4 regions of the Kitasatospora sp. NPDC052868 genome follow, and region 2 is predicted to be linked to each of the others. Evidence: riboswitches for the same ligand, from Rfam matches in the RefSeq annotation. Region 2 holds a riboswitch; each other region holds the start of a gene.
What was found. Region 2 has a riboswitch for cobalamin ahead of ACIGZJ_RS20835 (cobalamin biosynthesis protein). Riboswitches for the same ligand answer to the same signal wherever they lie in the genome.

Region 1 (4,481 bases), on a different contig from region 2:
TTGGTCTTCCAGAACTTCCGGCTGGTCATCAGCGACATCGAGCCCATGCACCAGCGGTACTGCTGGTTCTGGAAGGCCCCCGCGTTGTCCGGGCAGACGCCGGTGGACAGCGCCACCGGTATGTACTGCAGGTCCCAGCCGAGGGCGCGCAGGTCGAAGCCGGTGTGGACGTCCTCGGAGTGGGCTATCAGCGTGGTGCCGCCGTTCTCGTCCAGCGCCGCCCGCCGGTAGACCGCGCAGCTGCCGACGCAGATCGCGCCGTCGTTGCGCTGCCGGGCGACCTGGACCGAGCGGTAGAACAGCTCCTGGATCGCCCCGGCGCCGCGCTCGATCCAGTTCTGCGAGTCCAGCACCCGGAAGAACTGCGGCGTCTGCACGATGGCGAGCCTGCTGTCCCGCTGCAGGTACGGCAGGACCTCGTGCAGCAGGTCGTGGCGGGGCGCGAAGTCGGCGTCGAGGATCAGGATGAACTCGCCGTCCGAGCGCCCGAAGCCGTAGTGCAGGTTGCCGGCCTTCTTGAACCAGCCGCGGTTCTCCCGGACGCCGTAGCGGAAGCCGAAGTCGGCGGCCATCGCCTCGACCTCGGGGTTCGCCGCGTCGTCCAGGACGAACGGCATCACCAGGCCCGGGTAGTGCTCGGCCATCTTCCGGACGTACGTCCACGTGTTGTGCAGCACCTCGATCGGCTCGCCGCAGACCGGCAGGAAGACGTCCACGGTCGGGAGGTCGTCGGGCTTCCACTGCCGGACCAGCCGGCGGTGCTCCTTGATGTCGAAGTTCGGCGTGAAACTGTTCACGCGCAGCGACACCAGGTAGTAGACGACCGTGAAGAACAGGAACGGCACGCAGAGCCAGAACCACGACCCCACGGAGTACAGCTGGCCCTGGCTGATCACCAGGCAGGCGAAGCTGACCACCGAGCAGAGGGTCAGCACCCACTGGTGCCTGATGGTGTAGCTGTACTTCTCCTGCGAAGTGGGCGGGGCCGGCAGCAGCAGCGACGGGACGGGCTCTCCCGGGCTGCCGCGTCTGCGGCCTGCCGCTCTGCGCCGTCTGCTGGTCGCATTGACGGCAGCGCTCACCGCGCGGTACCTCCTGCTCGCTGATTCCCCGTCTCGGGGGCGCTTTGGGGCAGGCCGGTGCCTCCCCCCGAAAGCGGTCATCCTATCCGACGGCCATCTGCCGTCCGCACCGGGACGGTTGGCCGCCGGACGGTCCGCCGGCGGCCTCCTGCGGCAGACTCAGCCGGTGTGTCCGGCGCGGCCCAGCAGGACCGCCTTGGTGCGGTCCGCGAGCAGGGCGCCGGCGGTCGAGGCCACCGGGTCGCTCTGGTCCGGGGTCTGCTTGAGCGAGCCCGCCACGGTGAAGTAGCCGAAGCGGCCGATCGCGGCGTGCGTCTCCGTGCAGCCCGACTTGTCGGTCACGCAGAAGGTGGCCACGCCGGGGCCGGACAGGCCCTGGATCAGGCCGGCGTGACGGCCGAGCGCGCGGTCCGCGCCCGCCTTGTTGTCGAAGACCGCGACGCCGACGGTCACCGCGCTGTCGCCGCTGACGTACGTCGCGCGGACCAGCGAGCGGCAGGTGTCGTCGCCGAGGGCGAGGCCGAGGCCGCCGGTGGTCGCCTTGGAGCACGGGGACGTGGCCCCGGTCACCTTGCGGGTCCACACCTTGCCGTCGATGGTGCGGGTCTGGTCCGGGAACAGCGTCGCGGCGTCGACCGGGAGCTTGTCGGTGGCGGCGTCCGAGATGACGGCCAGCGCCTGCTCGGTGGGCACGCCCGCCGAGGTGGAGCTCGCGGTCGGCTTGGGGTCGGCCTTGGTGTCGCCGTTGCCGTTGATCCACACCGCGGCCGCGACCACGCCGCCGACCAGGACGGCGGCCAGCGCCGCGGCGCCGATCCACAGGCGCTTGCGCTTGCGGGACTCGTTCGCGTGGCGGTCCGCCATCGCACCCCAGTCCGGCTCGGCGGGGCCCTGCGGCGCGGGCTGCGGCCACTGGTTGTACGGGGCGGGCCCGCCGGGGCCCTGGGGCGGCCCGGTGTGGGGCTGCGGCGCGGGCTGCGGCATCGGCTGGGCCATCGGCTGCGGCGCGGGCTGCGGCTGGGCCATCGGCTGCGGGGCCGGCGGCGGGTACACCCCGGGCCCGCTCGGCACATGCGGCGGCGCCGGCGGCTGGGCCTGCGGCGGCACCCCGGCCCCCGGCTGCGCGTACGGGGTCGCGGGCGGCCCGAAGCCACCGGGCGGCGGCACCGGCGGCCCGCCCTGCTGCTGCGGCGGCACGGGCGGCTGACCCGGCGGCACCTGACCCGGCGTTTCCGGCTGCTGACCCGGCACCGGCTGCGCCGGCTGACGCGCCCACTCCGGCGGTACGCCCGTTCCCTCGCTCATGTGCCGAGATCGTAGGGCATGACCCTGACGGCCAGTCGTCCGGTAACCAATCCGTTCCCAAAACCGGCCGTCCACCGGACACGCCGGGGCCCGCGCCCGCACCCGCCGTCATCGTCCCGACACGCGGCGCCGCACAACATGTGGTGTCGCATCGAGCGGACACCACTAGATGTATGCTCGACCCTGCTGTCGACGCAGGGGAACCCGGTGCGAGTCCGGGACTGCCCCGCAGCGGTGTGCGGGCGGCTCCCCAAAGAGCCCGCGAGTCCGACTACCTGCCGACGGCGTGCCACGGCCTCCCCGCAGAGGCCCTGCAGCACGTGCAGTACTTCCGGGCCTCGCGGGCGGGCCGGGGATGCCACCGTCGCGCGACGCCACCGGGCGTTCGCGCCGTGCTCCCCTGCCCCGATCGGCCCGGTTGCCGGATCCGCCGCCGATCGCCGCCAGGAGAGAGCGCCTTGACCACCGCTGCCTCAGTCACCCTGCCCGCCCAGGGTTCCCCCGCCGAACCGACGGTTTCCGACCCCGGCGGTTCGCTGCTCCGGCTACTGACCGACCGCAGCGTCGATCTCCCCCAGGTGGACCCCGGCCATGTCGCCGCCGCCGCGCTCCGCGGCCGCCACGCCGGCTCGGACTTCGCCGAGCTGCGCGGGCTGGCCGTGGAGGCCGCCGCGTCGATGATCGCCGAGGACCCGCAGTACTCGAAGCTGGCCGCCCGTCTCCTCGCCCTGGAGATCGTCGACGAGGCCGTCAGCCAGGGCTCGGTCTCGTTCTCCGCCTCGATCGCCGTCGGCCACGCCGAGGGCCTGATCGGCGACACCACCGCCGCCTTCGTCGCCAAGCACGCCGACACCCTGAACGCCCTGATCGACCCCAGCGGCGACGACCGCTTCGAGTACTTCGGCCTGCGCACCGTGCAGAGCCGCTACCTGCTGCGCCACCCGATCACCCGCAAGGTCGTCGAGACCCCGCAGCACTTCCTGCTCCGCGTCGCCAGCGGCCTGGCGGTCGGCGACAACGAGCAGTCGGTGCGCGAGGTGGCCGAGCTGTACCGCCTGATGAGCCGGCTGGAGTACCTGACCTCCTCGCCGACCCTCTTCAACTCCGGCACCCGGCACCCGCAGATGTCGAGCTGCTACCTGCTCGACTCGCCGCTGGACAACCTGGACTCGATCTACTCGCGCTACGCCCAGATCGCCCGCCTCTCCAAGCACGCCGGCGGCATCGGCCTGTCCTACTCGCGGATCCGCTCGCGCGGCTCGCTGATCCGGGGCACCAACGGCAAGTCCAACGGCATCGTCCCGTTCCTGCGCACCCTCGACTCCTCGGTCGCCGCCGTCAACCAGGGCGGCCGCCGCAAGGGCGCGGCCTGCGTCTACCTGGAGACCTGGCACGCGGACATCGAGGAGTTCCTGGAGCTGCGCGACAACACCGGTGAGGAGGCGCGCCGCACCCACAACCTGAACCTGGCGCACTGGATCCCGGACGAGTTCATGCGCCGGGTGAACGCCAACGCCGACTGGTCGCTGTTCTCCCCCGCCGACGTGCCCGAGCTGGTCGACCTGTGGGGCGTCGAGTTCGACGAGGCCTACCTGAAGGCCGAGCAGGCCGGCAAGGCCGTCCGCACCATCCCCGCGCAGACCCTGTACGCCCGGATGATGCGCACCCTGGCGCAGACCGGCAACGGCTGGATGACCTTCAAGGACGCCTCCAACCGCGCCGCCAACCAGACCGCGCTGCCCGGCCGCACGGTGCACAGCTCCAACCTCTGCACCGAGATCCTGGAGGTCACGGACGACTCCGAGACCGCCGTCTGCAACCTCGGCTCGGTCAACCTCGGCGCGCACGTCGCCGCCGGTGCCACCGCCGCGGACCTGCTGAACGCCATGGACTGGGACCGGCTGGACGCCACCGTGCGCACCGCCGTCACCTTCCTCGACCGCGTGGTGGACATCAACTTCTACCCGACCCCCGAGGCCGGCGCGTCCAACTCGCGCTGGCGCCCGGTGGGCCTCGGCGTGATGGGCCTGCAGGACGTCTTCTTCCAGCTCCGCCTGGACTTCGACTCCGCCGAGGCCAAGCAGCTCTCCACCC
Region 2 (4,481 bases):
TGTAGTGGTCGGGGTCGGCGTTCCAGAGGGCCGCGTGGTCGGCCCCGGGGAAGGCCTGGAGGCCGACCACGTCGCCGCGGCGGTCGGCGAGCCGGGCGGCGGCCCGCCAGGGCGCCACCGGGTCGTCCGGGCTGTGCAGCAGGAGGGTGGGCACCCGCAGATCGGTGCCGTCCGCGATCCGGGCGAAGTCGGCCAGATCCACGCCGGTGCGGCCCTCGGCGGCCAGCGCGCCCAGTTCGGCCGCCGGGGGGCTGAACCCGGCCCGGGTGGCGCCGCGGCGCGCGGTGGCCGGCAGGTCGAGGACCGGCGAGTCCAGGATCAGGCCGCTGATCGCGGAGGCCCAGGCCGAGCGGGCGGCGGTCTGCAGGACCATCGTGGCGCCCAGCGACCAGCCGTAGAGGATCACCCGGCCCGCACCGGCGTCCAGGGCCAGGCGCAGCGCCGCCTCGACGTCCCGCCACTCGGTCTCGCCGAAGTGGCCGAGCCCGTCGGGGGAGGCCGGCGCGCCCTGGTCGCCGCGGTAGGTGACGGCGAGGGCGGGCAGGCCGAACCGCTGCAGGACGGGCAGCACCGGGAGGGTCTGCCGGCGGTCGGTGTCCGGGCCGTGCACCAGCAGCACCCAGGTGCCGCGCTTGCCGTCCAGCCACCAGGCGGGCAGGGCGCCCAGCTCGCCCTCCGCGGCGGTCTCGGTGAAGTCCAGCCCGAGCGCGCTCATCGGGTCGCCGCGGTAGACGTCGGGGGTGAAGCGGACGGCGGTACCGGCCTTCAGGGTGCCCCGGTCGGCGCGCTCCAGCCGCCGGGTGACGCCCTGCCCGTCCTGGTGCAGGATCTCGCCGACCACCGCGTGGCCGTCCTCGCCCCACTCGACGGCCCAGCGGCCGGGGCGGGCGCTGGCCTGGCTGCGGGTGAAGGTGGCCCGCCCGGCGGCCAGGCTCTGCACCAGCACGGGGCCCGCCGGCCGCCGCGCGGCCGCCGGGTGGACCATCCGCTCGGACGCCTTCCGGCCGATCACCAGGACGGCCGCCCCGGTCCCGACGACGGCTGCCGCCACGACGGCTGCGGTTCCCCAACGCATACTCGCTCCCCGCTCTGTTGATCGCGGACTGGCCTGATCGCGGACTGGGCCGGGCGCCTCCCCGGCCGTGCACGCCCGGCGGGAGTTGCTCGGACAGACAGCCCCAGTCCACTCGCGGGGGCGGGCGACGGCCACCGGACAGGGCCGTCCGGGTCACCCGGGGCCGGACCGACCGGCCTCAGACCGGGATGTCGGTCTGCCGCCGCCCGAGCAGCTCCCAGAACCGCTCGCCGACCGGGCGGTCCTGCGGCTGCGCCGGGCGGGCCGCCGGGGCCGGGGAGCCCCAGCTGCCGGCGCCCCAGTGCGAGGCGACCTGGTACTCGCCCTGCAGCGCCGTCAGCACCGTGGCGAGGTCGCTCTCGTGCACCGGCACGATCCGGCCGATCGCCCGGGTCTGCGCCTGCCAGCGGCCGTCCACGCACTGGCGCAGCCGCTGGTCCAGCTCCTCCCGGCGGTCCGTCACCGCGACCAGCTCGCGCAGCGTCAGGCCGAGCACCTGCGCGAGCGCGTACGTCTGCTCGTCGTCGCCGTCCCAGCGGCCGGTGGCCTCGGCGGCCTGGTAGTGCCGCAGCGGGATGCCGATCCGGCGGGCGGCGGCCTCCTGGCTGAGCTCCCGGGCGACCCGGAAGTCCCGCAGCCGGGCCGGGCGGGTGCCCATCAACTGGGCGGGCGGGCACCAGAGCGCCCGGGCCAGGGCGATGAACTCCTCCTCGGCGGGGCGCAGCTCGCCGCTCTCCCAGCCGAGCACGTGGGAGGGCAGCAGCCGGACGCCGTGCGCCGCCATGCCCTCGGCGACCTGGGCCGGGGTCAGCCCGAGTCCGGCGCGGTGCGCGCGGGCGGCCGTGGGCGAGAAGGGCACCGGGGGCACGGCCGGAGGCTGTCTGCGTCGCATGGGACCAGACGGTAGGCCTTGGTGCATCGGCGCCCCAGCCGCCGAACACACGAAGCGCGGCTGTAGGCGTCTACAGGGCGCTGGACGATCCCACAGGCTGTCATGCCCCTGCGGGGGCGTGACTCGGAGGTAGCGACGGGGCGGGACGGGGGCGGGACTGGGGCTGGAAGGCGGCGGGAAACCTCCGGGGGGTGTGACCAAACCCTCCGTGACCTTGGTTGACTCCCGGTTCGGCCCCGTGATGGGATCCTTCAGCCAATACGGAGGCATGCAGAGGAAGCCGGTGCGAGTCCGGCGCGGTCCCGCCACTGTCACCGGGGAGCACGTTCGGAGAGTCACCTCCTCACCCGTCAGCGGGGCGGGGGGTGCCCGTCGGCAGGCCGTCAGAAGCCGCTGGAAGGCCCGAAGGTGCGTTCGGACCCGGAAGCCAGGAGACTCTCGCCGCCGGTACGTCGATCCAGGGCGCGGACCCTGAGTGAGGACACGCACGCGATGCAGGCTGCCCCGACCGACCGAGCCCCCGGCTGCCCGCCGCCGTGCGCCCGCTGACCCGCGCCGCCGCCTTCGCGCTGGGCGCCGTCGCGGGCCATCTCGCCGACGCCCGCTTCGCCGATCCGCGGCGCGGCCACCCGGTGGCCGCCTTCGGCAGCGCGGCGGGCCGGCTGGAACGCCCCCTCTGGCGCGACCACCGCGGCGCCGGCGCCGCCTACACCGCGCTCTGCGTGGGCACCGTCGCGGCCGGCGCGGTGGCCGCCGACCGGACGCTCGGCCGCCGGCCGCTCGGGCGGGCCGCGCTCACCGCGGCCGCGACCTGGACGGTCCTCGGCGGCACCTCGCTGACCCGGGAGGCCCGCACCATCGGCCGCTCGCTGTCGGCGGGCGACCTCGCGGCGGCCCGCAGCCGGCTGCCGCACCTGTGCGGCCGCGACCCGAGCGCGCTGGACGAGCAGCAGATCGCCCGCGCGGTGGTCGAGTCGGTCGCCGAGAACACCGCCGACGCCGTGGTGAACGCCCTGGTCTGGGGCGCGCTCGCGGGAACGCCCGGACTGCTGGCGTTCCGCGCCGTCAACACCCTGGACGCGATGGTCGGCCACCGCTCGCCGCGCTACGCCCGGTTCGGCTGGGCCTCGGCCCGGCTGGACGACGTGGCGGGCTGGCCGGGCGCCCGGCTGACCGCGCTGCTGACCGTCGCCGCCTCGCCCGAACCCCGGACCGCCTGGCGGGTCTGGCGCCGGGACGGCTCCGCGCACCCCAGCCCCAACGCGGGCCAGGCCGAGTCGGCCTTCGCGGGGGCGATCGGCGTGCGGCTGGGCGGCACGCTGGCCTACGGGAGCCGGGTGGAGCACCGGCCCGTCCTCGGCGGCGAGCTGCGGCCGGTGACGGTGGACGACATCGAGCGGGCCTGCCGGCTCTCCCGCCGGGTGGGGCTGCTGGCCCTCGGGGCGGCGGTCGCCGGGCACGCCCTCGGGCAGGCCCTCCGGACGGGGCTGACGGCGCGACGCACGCCGGCCCGGACGGCAGCACCCCCGGCAGGACTTCTGCCGGGGCTCACGGCACGGAAGCGGAGGGGGAGCGCATGAGCAACGCGCTGCTGGTCGCCGGGACGACCTCGGACGCGGGCAAGAGCGTGGTCACCGCGGGCATCTGCCGCTGGCTGGCCCGCCAGGGCGTCGCCGTGGCGCCGTTCAAGGCCCAGAACATGTCGCTGAACTCCTTCGTCACCGCCGACGGCGCCGAGATCGGCCGCGCGCAGGCGATGCAGGCGCAGGCGGCCCGGGTGGAGCCCGAGGCGGCGATGAACCCGGTGCTGCTCAAGCCGGGCGCGGACGGCCGCAGCCAGGTGGTGCTGCTGGGCCGGGCCGTCGCCGAGGTCGGTGCGATGGACTACCGCGACCGCAAGCCCCTCCTGCTGGAGCGGGCCCTGGAGTGCCTGGCGGACCTGCGCGGCCGCTACGACGTGGTGGTCTGCGAGGGCGCCGGCTCGCCCGCCGAGATCAACCTGCGGGACCGGGACATCGCCAACATGGGCCTGGCCACCGCCGCCGGGCTGCCGGTGGTGGTGGTCGGGGACATCGACCGCGGCGGGGTGTTCGCCGCGATGTACGGGACGCTGGCGCTGCTGTCGGCCGAGGACCAGCGGCACGTCGCGGGCTGGTTCGTCAACAAGTTCCGGGGCGACGCGCGGCTGCTCGCCCCCGGCCTCGACATGCTGGACCGGCTCACCGGCCGGCCGGTGCTCGGCACCCTGCCGATGCTGTCCGGGCTCTGGCTGGACGCCGAGGACTCACTCGACCTGACCACCGTGGTGGACCGCACCGAGGGGCGCGGGCCGCTCGGCGCGGACGTGCTGCGGGTGGCCGTGGTGCGCTTCCCCCGGCTGTCCAACTTCACCGACATGGACGCGCTGGCCCAGGAGCCGGGCGTCCTGGTCCGCTGGGCCACCCGGCCCGAGGAGCTGGCCGACGCCGACCTGGTGATCCTGCCCGGCACCCGGGCCACCGTCGCCGACCTGGC
Region 3 (4,481 bases), on a different contig from region 2:
GTGCGGCCGGTGGCCCAGTAGACGTGCAGCAGCCCGTCGGCGGCGAGCACGGTGGCGATGGCGAGCGCGGCGGTACGGCGGCGATTCATGGCGACCCCTCGGATGTCCCGGCAGTGTGTCGCCCCACAGGAGCCGCCCCGGCGGGCGGACGTTCCCGTGGCGAGCGTCACAGTGGAAAGCGGTGCGGACGAGGGAACGTCCGGCGGTTTCGGCGCCTCTGATCGGACGTGGATGGTCCCGACACCCCAACGGATACCGCCGTGCTGGTCCGTGCCGCCCAGCGCGGCGACCAGCTGGCCGTCAGCGAACTGCTGGAGCTGGTCACACCGTACGTGCGCCGGCTCTGCGGTCCGATCGCGCTGGACGACGGGCCGGACGCGACCCAGGAGGCGCTGATCGCGGTGTTCCGCCGACTGCGCCAGCTCAAGGACCCGGCCGCGCTGTTCGGCTGGGTCCGCTCGATCGCCGTCCGCGAGGCGGTCCGGCATGTGCGGCGGGTCGCCCGCTGCGTCCCCGCCGACCTCTCCGAGCTGCCCCGCCCCGGCGATCCGCAGCTCGCCACCGACATCGAGGACGTCCTCGCCCGGCTCACCCCCGAGCACCGTGCCGTCCTGGTGCTGCGCGACATCGAGGGCCTGGACGAGCGGGCCACCGCCGACCTGCTGGGCGTGGCGACCGGCACCGTGAAGTCCCGGCTGTCCCGGGCCCGACTCAGCTTCCGAAGGGCGTGGCAGCAGTGACCGAGCGCATCCCCTGGCCGGTAGCCGACTTCGACCCGGTCCGCCGCCTGCACGTCATCGCCGCCGCCACCCCGGGCGGCGCCGTCCACGAGACGGTGATCGACGTCCCGTTCGACCAGGTCTGGGCGGTGGCCGCGGACCTGGAGGGCCGACTGCCGCGCTGGCTGCCCGACATCCGGTCGGTCCGCCTCGGCGAGGGCCCGGCGGAGGGCCGCCGGCAGGCCCTGGTGGTCGGCCACTCCCGTCTGCGCGCCCGCTTCGACGTCGAGCAGGCGCCGGGCTGGTGCCTGATGCGCAGCCGCTTCCTACTCGGGGGTCTGGCCGCGAGGCCCGAGTCGGACGGCACCCGCTTCGCCTTCCTCGGGGCGTTCCGGCTGCCCGGCGCGGCCCTGCTCGCCCGCGCCCTCCACCCCGTCACCGAGCCGCTGGCGGACCGTTCGCTGCGCCGCTTCGAACGCCTGGTCCGGGAAGGCTGAGGGCGGTCCGGCTCACGGGTCGGTTCCACACCCGGGCGGGACGGCGCCGAGCGCGGCGGAGGGCGGGTCAGCCCGTGGCGGTGGCCGGTCCGGGCTGCTCGATGACGGGCTCGTGGTGCTCGGCGGCGGCGCACTCGTCGAGCAGGGGGCGCAGGGTGTCGTCCACGAGCCGGTAGCGCACCACGCGTCCGTCCTTGTCGCCGGTGACGGCGCCGGCCGTGCGGAGCAGCCGCAGCGCCTGGGAGACGGCCGGATCGCGCATCCCGGTGGCCACCGCCAGGTCGCTGACGGCGAGCGGGCCGGCCCGGTGCAGGGCGAGCAGCAGGGCGAGTCGGCCGGGATCGGCGAGCAGGGAGAACCGCTCGGCCCAGGAGCGGACGTGCGCGGTGTCGCCGATCGCGGCGATGGCCTCGCAGACCCGGTGCCCGTCGATGGTGCGCCGGCCCTCGCGGTCGGCCGGTACGAGATGCATGGGCCCATTCTTGCAGCCGGCCCGGGTGGCCGCCGGGCTGTGATCCTGGACACCTGCGCAGGTGCGCAGCCTTGCAAGGGTGTTGCGAGGGGCCCTACGGTGTTGCCCGCCGTGGTGTTCGGGAAGACCGGTGACGGACCTTCAGAGGTCCCCAGTCCGGAGCGGCCCTCGCCACTGTGATCGGGGGGAGTCGTCCTATCCACGACGCCACTGGGTGCCTCGCGCACCTGGGAAGGCGGGTACGGACGCCCCGTAAGCCAGGAGACCGGCCACGGCATCTCACGAACGTCATTCCACGAGGTGCTGGAGCGTGATCCCACGATGACCCTGCCCGAAACCGCCGCTGCGCCGGCGCCGTCCGCCGTGCTGCCGTCCTTCCGCTGGCGGCGGGAGGACACGATCCGCACGGCAGGGCTCATGGGGGTGATCCTGGCCATGCACGTGGTGGCCTTCGGGACGCTCGTCTTCCTGGTCGCCCCCCAGGAGTACGCGGTCGGCACCCAGGTCTTCGGGGTGGGCCTGGGTGTCACCGCGTACACGCTCGGCATGCGGCACGCCTTCGACGCGGACCACATCGCGGTGATCGACAACACCACCCGCAAGCTGATGGCGGACGGCAAGCGGCCCGTCTCGGTGGGCTTCTGGTTCGCCCTCGGACACTCCTCGATGGTGGTCCTGATGGCCGCCCTGGTGGCGGGCGGCGCCCAGCTGGCCAACACGCTGATGGACGACGAGTCCGCCACCCACAAGTGGCTCGGAGTGGTCGGCACCACCGCCTCCGGGGCCTTCCTCTACCTGATCGGCGCGCTCAACCTGGTCGCCCTGCTGGGCATCCTGAAGGTGTTCCGGTCGATGCGGGCCGGGCGGTTCGACGAGGCGGAGCTGGAGGAGCACCTCAACGCGCGCGGCTTCCTGGCCCGGGTGCTGAACCGGGCCACCCGCTCGATCACCCGGCCCGGCCAGATGTTCCCGGTGGGCATGGTCCTCGGCCTCGGCTTCGACACCGCGACCGAGGTGACGCTGATGGTGATGGCCGGCTCCGGCGCGGCGGCGGGCCTGCCCTGGTACGCGATCGTCTGCCTGCCGCTGCTGTTCGCGGCGGGGATGAGCCTGTTCGACACCCTGGACGGGACGTTCATGAACTTCGCCTACCAGTGGGCGTTCTCCAACCCGGTGCGCAAGGTGTTCTACAACCTGACCATCACCGGGCTGTCGATCGCGGTGGCCTTCGTCATCGGCACGATCGAGCTGGTCGGGGTGCTGCACGAGAAGCTGGATCTGACCGACCCGGTCAGCGGGTGGATCGCGGAGCTGTCGCTGGACAACGTCGGCTACGTGCTCGTCGGCCTCTTCGTGGTGGTCTGGGGCGCGGCGATCGCGTACTGGCGGCTGGCCAGGGTCGAACAGCGCTGGACCCCGTCCCCGGACGGGGCTCCGGCTCCGGCTCCGACGGAGGTCTGAGGCCGCCCGGGGCGGGGGCTGCCCGGTCGGGTCTGCTCGGCGGGCGGATCGGGGTGGGGCTCCGTAGGCTCGACGCATGGCTGATGCGTACGCGGGCCGGCGGGAGCGGCTGAGGGAGCACTGCAGTGCGTCCGGGGCCGATGCGGCGCTGATCACCCGGCCGGCGAACGTCCGGTACCTGACCGGATGCCCGCCGTGCGGGGCGAGTGTGCTGCTCACCCGGGAGCGGGTGGTGCTGGCCCTGCCGGACGACCTGCCGCCGGACGACACCGGGGACCGCGCGATCGGCGAGGACCTCACCCAGCTGCCGGTGGCCGCCGGCGCGGACACCGTGCTGGCCGCGGCCGCCGCGGCCGTCCGGCTGCGGGTCGCGGACCTGGCGGTCGAGGAGCACGACCTGACCGTCAGCCGGCACCGCGCGGTGGCCGGGCTGGCCGAGGGCGTCCGGCTGGCGGACCTGGCGCAGGCCGTCGAACGGCTGCGCGCGGTCAAGGACGAGCACGAGATCGCCGACCTGCGGATCGCGGCCGAGATCGCCGACCAGGCGCTCGGCGAGCTGCTGGAGTCGATCCTCGTCGGCCGCACCGAGCGGCACCTGGCGATGGAGCTGGAGCGCCGGATGATCGACCACGGCGCCGACCGGGCGGCCTTCCCGGTCTCCGTCGGCACCGGCAGCCACTCCGGGCAGCAGGCCCACCAGCCCACCGACCGCCGGGTCGAGGAGGGCGACTTCCTCACCGTCGTGCTCGGTGCCCAGTACCGCGGCTACGGCGTCTCCACCGCCCGGACCTTCGTGATCGGGGCCGCGCCCGCGCCCTGGCAGGTGGAGCTGCACCGGCTGGTGTTCCGGGCCCAGCGGGCCGCCCGGGAGGCGCTCGGCCCGGGCGTGGAGCAGTACGTACCCGACCAGGCCGCCCGGGAGATCCTCCAGGCCGCGGGGCACACCGAGGCCTCTCCCCACCCGGTCGGCCACGGCATCGGGCTGGAGATCCGGGAGGCGCCGCGCCTGGGGCCCTCGGACATGGGTAAACTGGACAGCCGCGTGCCGGTCACCGTCGGTCCTGGGGTCCACCTCCCGGGGAAGGGCGGTGTCCGGATCGAGGACACGCTCGTGGTGCGCCCCCTCGAAGAGGGCGGACCCGAGCTGCTCACCATCACCACCAAGGAGCTCCTCGCCCTGTGACCCGCGGCCGTCGTGCGGCTGCTGCGGGCGGCAGGACGCAACCCTTGGTTCCTTGACAGCTATATCCAGGAGTTAGTGCGCCCGTGGCTTCCACGAACGATCTCAAGAACGGCATGGTCCTCAAGCTGGAGGGCGGCAAGCTCTGGTCC
Region 4 (4,481 bases), on a different contig from region 2:
TCTGGTCCTGGCCGAGCCCGCACCGGACCGGTCCGGTGCGGCCTAGGTACGCGCGGAAGTGCCGGGGCGGGTGCGCACGCAGCCGATGCGCGCACCCGCCCCGGCGTGGCGGTCAGCCGTCCAGTTCGGCGCGGACCAGTCGGGCGGCCTCGACCAGGCTCTCCAGCGAGGCGCGGGTCTCGGGCCAACCGCGGGTCTTCAGACCGCAGTCGGGGTTGACCCAGAGCCGCTCGGCGGGGATCGCCGCCAGCCCCCTGCGGAGCAGCGCGGCGGCCTCCGCGGTGCTCGGCACCCGGGGCGAGTGGATGTCGTACACGCCCGGGCCGACCTCGCGCGGGTAGCCGGCGCCGGCCAGCTCATGGGCCACCTGCATGTGCGAGCGGGCGGCCTCCAGGGAGATCACGTCGGCGTCCAACTCGTCGATCGCGGCCATGATCTCGCCGAACTCGGCGTAGCACATGTGGGTGTGGATCTGGGTGTCGGCCCGGACGCCCGAGGTGGAGATCCGGAACGACTCGGTGGCCCAGTCCAGGTAGGCGGGCCGGTCGGCGGCCCGCAGCGGGAGGGTCTCGCGCAGCGCGGGCTCGTCCACCTGGATCACCGCGGCGCCGGCCGCCTCCAGGTCGGCGACCTCGTCGCGCAGGGCGAGCGCGACCTGGCGGGCGGTGTCGCCGAGCGGCTGGTCGTCGCGGACGAAGGACCAGGCGAGCATGGTGACCGGGCCGGTGAGCATGCCCTTGACCGGACGGTCCGTCTGGTCCTGCGCGTAGCGGAACCAGTCGACGGTCATCGGGTGCGGGCGGGAGATGTCGCCGGCCAGCACCGGCGGGCGGACGTAGCGGGTGCCGTAGGACTGCACCCAGCCGTGCTGGGTGGCCAGGTAGCCGCTCAGCTGCTCGGCGAAGTACTGGACCATGTCGTTGCGTTCGGGCTCGCCGTGGACCAGGACGTCGAGGCCGGCCTTCTCCTGGTAGGCGATCACCTCGCGGACCTCGGCCCGCATCCGGTCCTGGTAGGTGCCGGCGTCGATCCGGCCGGCCCGCAGGTCGGCGCGGGCGGTGCGCAGTTCGGTGGTCTGCGGGAAGGAGCCGATGGTGGTGGTCGGCAGCGGCGGCAGGTCGAGGCGGGCGCGCTGGGCGGCGGCACGTTCGGCGTAGGCCTGGTCGCGGCGGGCGTCCCGGGCGGTGGTGGCGCCGACCCGGGCCCGGACGGCCGGGTCGTGGGTGAGTGCCGAGGCCGCGCGGGAGGCCAGTCCGGCCCGGTTGACGGCGAGTTGGGCCGTGATGGTGTGGGTGCCCTCGCGCAGGCCGCGGGCCAGGGTGGTGATCTCGGCGGTCTTCTGGCGGGCGAAGGCCAGCCAGCGGGCGACCTGCGGGTCGAGGTCGCGCTCGGCCTCGGCGTCCAGCGGGACGTGCAGCAGGGAGCAGGACGGGGCGACGTCGACCCGGTCGGCGAGCCCGAGCAGGGTGCCGAGGGTGGCGAGGGACTTCTCCAGGTCGTTGAGCCAGATGTTGCGCCCGTCGACCACGCCGGCGATCAGGCGCTTGCCGGGCAGGCCGCCGACCGCGGCGAGGTCGTCGAGGTTGGCGGCGGCGGGGCCGGTGAAGTCCAGTGCGAGGCCCTCGATCGGGGCCTTGGCCAGCACCGGGAGGGCCTCGCCGAGGCGGTCGAAGTAGCCGGCGACCAGCAGCTTCGGCCGACTCGTCAGGGCTCCGAGCTCGCGGTAGGCGCGGGCGGCGGCGTTGAGTTCGGCCGGGGTGCGGTCCTGGACCAGGGCGGGCTCGTCCAGCTGCACCCATTCGGCGCCGGCCGCGCGCAGTTCGCCGAGGAGCTCGGCGTAGACGGGCAGCAGCCGGTCCAGCAGGGTGACCGGCTGGAAGTCGGCCGCGACGCCGGGGGCGGGCTTGGCCAGCAGCAGGTAGGTCAGCGGACCGACCAGGACGGGGCGGGCGGTGAGGCCGAGGCCGAGGGCCTCGCGCAGTTCGCCGACCGGCTTGGCCGGGTTGGCGGCGAAGACCGTGTCCGGCCCCAACTCGGGTACCAGGTAGTGGTAGTTGGTGTCGAACCACTTGGTCATCTCCAGCGGCGCCACCTCCTGGGTGCCGCGCGCCATGGCGAAGTAGCCGTCCAGCGGGTCGGCGTCGACGGCCGCGCGGTGCCGGGCCGGGATCGCGCCGACGGCGACGGTGGTGTCCAGCACGTGGTCGTAGAGCGAGAAGTCCCCGGTGGGGACCTCGGAGACGCCGGAGTCGGCGAGCCGCTGCCAGGTGTCGCGGCGCAGCCGCGCCGCGGTGGTCTGCAGGGCCTCGGCGCCGACCCGGCCGGCCCAGTACCCCTCGATCGCCTTCTTCAGCTCCCGGTTGGGGCCCTGCCGCGGGTAGCCGTGGACGGTGGCCTGCGGGGCGGTGGTGGAGGGGGTGGCGGCAGCGGTGGTGGAACTCGATGACACGGAACTCTCCTTCGCGAGTCGCGCTGCGATCCCGGGAGAGCACGAGGACGTGAAGGTACGACAGTGGGTGCGCGACACCAGGATGTGCCCGCCCGCTCCGCCGACCCGCCCACGAGGTCACCGAGATCTCCGCGTGCGGGGTGCACACGGGCAGTGGCAGGTCTTCGGACTCGTCGGCACGTCCGCCTGAGTCAGGCGGACACCTACTGGCCGTCGCTTCCCAGGCCCCTCGGGGCCCAGTGCATGTGACGGCGGTCGTTCCCACTCACCGCTGCGGGGCAGTCCCGGATTCCCACCGGGTTCCCTCTTACGACGCCGTGGCTGGAGGACACGGCGAACCGACTGCACCTCCACCCTAGGGCCCGCGAGCCCCGCCCGTCACGACCGGGTCCGGATTCCGGACGGCCGCGCGGTCCGGGGCGCACGGGCACGACGACGGCCGCGCGGGCGCGTCCCGGGCGGCGCTGGAGCCCCCCGATGCGGTTAGGCTAACCTTACCTCGTTGTCTCGCAAGCCTGTCCGACAGCCGCCGCGCTCCGACCCCAGGGAGAACGTCCATGCCACCCGCCTTCAGCCGCGTCCCCAGACCGCGTCGCACCGGCCTGGACGCCGCCAAGTCGGCCGCCACGAAGGCGCGGTGACCCGTGGCATCGATATCCACCGAGGAGTTCGAGGGCCGGACCGCCCTGGTCACCGGCGCCGCCCAGGGCATCGGGGCCGCCGTCGCCCGGCTGCTGGCCGATCGCGGGGCCCGCGTCGTGGCCTGCGACCTCTCCCCCTCCGGGCCCTCGGTCCACCGCCTCGACGTCACGGACGCCGAAGCCGTCGATCGGCTGGTGGACCAGGCCGAGCGTGAGTACGGACCGCTCGACATCCTGGTCAACGTCGCGGGCGTGCTGCACGCCGGACCGGCCATCGAAACCAGCGACGAGGACTGGCAGCGCACCTTCGCCGTCAACACCACCGGGGTCTTCCACACCTGCCGCTCCGTCGGGCGCCGGATGGCCGGGCGCGGCCGGGGCAGCATCGTCACCGTCGGGTCCAACGCCGCCGGCGTCCCCCGGATGAACATGGCCGCCTACGCGGCCTCCAAGGCGGCCACCACGATGTTCATGCGCTGCCTGGGCCTGGAACTGGCCGCCTCCGGTGTGCGCTGCAACCTGGTCTCGCCCGGGTCCACCGACACACCGATGCAGCGCGCGCTGTGGACCGACGACGACGCCGAGCGCCGGGTCCTCGAAGGCGACCCGGCCACCTACCGGGTGGGGATCCCGCTCGGCCGGATCGCCGCCCCCGAGGACATCGCCGAGGCCGTGCTCTTCCTGGCCGGCGACCGCGCGCGGCACGTGACCATGCACGACCTCTACGTCGACGGCGGCGCCACGCTGCGGGCCTGACCCCGACCCGGGCGGCCCGGAAGCGCGCCCCTTCGAGTCCCCTCACCCCGGTGCCCCCGGCACCGGGCAGAACGGAGCACCATGACCACGGCTTCCGAGGCCCGGTCCCCCGTCGCGACCCCGCTGGACGGCAGCGGGCTGCTGGCCGCCTACCGCCCGGCCGCCGACCGGGCCTTCCTCGTCGGCCCCACCCGGACCCTGCTCGCCGAGGGCGTGCACCGGTCCGTCCCCGACCCCGCCGAGGCCGGCCGACTGCTGGCCGCGGCGCGGGCCGAGGGCCGCGACCCGCTCGTGGTCGGCGCGATCCCCTTCTCCCCCGGCCGCCCCGCCGAACTGTTCGTCCCCGAGCGGGTGCTGCGGGCCGAGCCGATCCGCGGCACCCGGACCGCCGCCCCCGCCCGCCCGGCGCAGTCGGCGTGGACCAGGCGCCCCGTCCCCGCGCCCGAGGGCTACCGGGACGCCGTCGCCGAGGCGGTCCGGCTGATGGACGCGGACCGGGAGCTCGCCAAGGTCGTCCTCGCCCGCACCCTGGAGCTCACCTCCCCCGGCGGTACCGACCTCCCCGCCATGCTCGGCCGGCTGCTGGACCGCGACCCGCACGGCTACACCTTCGCCGTGCCGGCCGGCGGCACCGC

Region 1: it holds a riboswitch for cobalamin, as region 2 does, so the genes downstream of both, ACIGZJ_RS07570 (ribonucleoside-diphosphate reductase subunit alpha) here and ACIGZJ_RS20835 (cobalamin biosynthesis protein) in region 2, are expected to answer to the same signal.
Region 3: it holds a riboswitch for cobalamin, as region 2 does, so the genes downstream of both, ACIGZJ_RS16005 (HoxN/HupN/NixA family nickel/cobalt transporter) here and ACIGZJ_RS20835 (cobalamin biosynthesis protein) in region 2, are expected to answer to the same signal.
Region 4: it holds a riboswitch for cobalamin, as region 2 does, so the genes downstream of both, metE (5-methyltetrahydropteroyltriglutamate--homocysteine S-methyltransferase) here and ACIGZJ_RS20835 (cobalamin biosynthesis protein) in region 2, are expected to answer to the same signal.

What each region holds. Positions count from the first base shown of each region.
Region 1 covers NZ_JBITZW010000003.1:248,943-253,423, reverse strand. The annotation lists gene ACIGZJ_RS07580 (glycosyltransferase family 2 protein) at 1-1,082, opposite strand, end outside; gene ACIGZJ_RS07575 (hypothetical protein) at 1,242-2,387, opposite strand; cobalamin riboswitch at 2,544-2,685, shown strand; gene ACIGZJ_RS07570 (ribonucleoside-diphosphate reductase subunit alpha) at 2,870-4,481, shown strand, end outside.
Region 2 covers NZ_JBITZW010000011.1:219,710-224,190, reverse strand. The annotation lists gene ACIGZJ_RS20845 (alpha/beta hydrolase family protein) at 1-1,075, opposite strand, end outside; gene ACIGZJ_RS20840 (XRE family transcriptional regulator) at 1,254-1,967, opposite strand; cobalamin riboswitch at 2,240-2,405, shown strand; gene ACIGZJ_RS20835 (cobalamin biosynthesis protein) at 2,504-3,547, shown strand; gene ACIGZJ_RS20830 (cobyric acid synthase) at 3,544-4,481, shown strand, end outside.
Region 3 covers NZ_JBITZW010000008.1:167,510-171,990, reverse strand. The annotation lists gene ACIGZJ_RS16025 (DUF3995 domain-containing protein) at 1-89, opposite strand, end outside; gene ACIGZJ_RS16020 (RNA polymerase sigma factor) at 261-740, shown strand; gene ACIGZJ_RS16015 (SRPBCC family protein) at 737-1,216, shown strand; gene ACIGZJ_RS16010 (ArsR/SmtB family transcription factor) at 1,284-1,688, opposite strand; cobalamin riboswitch at 1,784-1,977, shown strand; gene ACIGZJ_RS16005 (HoxN/HupN/NixA family nickel/cobalt transporter) at 2,010-3,149, shown strand; gene ACIGZJ_RS16000 (M24 family metallopeptidase) at 3,226-4,332, shown strand; gene efp (elongation factor P) at 4,416-4,481, shown strand, end outside.
Region 4 covers NZ_JBITZW010000008.1:24,645-29,125, forward strand. The annotation lists gene ACIGZJ_RS15475 (ArsR/SmtB family transcription factor) at 1-46, shown strand, start outside; gene metE (5-methyltetrahydropteroyltriglutamate--homocysteine S-methyltransferase) at 113-2,449, opposite strand; cobalamin riboswitch at 2,587-2,807, opposite strand; gene dhbA (2,3-dihydro-2,3-dihydroxybenzoate dehydrogenase) at 3,103-3,846, shown strand; gene ACIGZJ_RS15490 (isochorismate synthase) at 3,928-4,481, shown strand, end outside.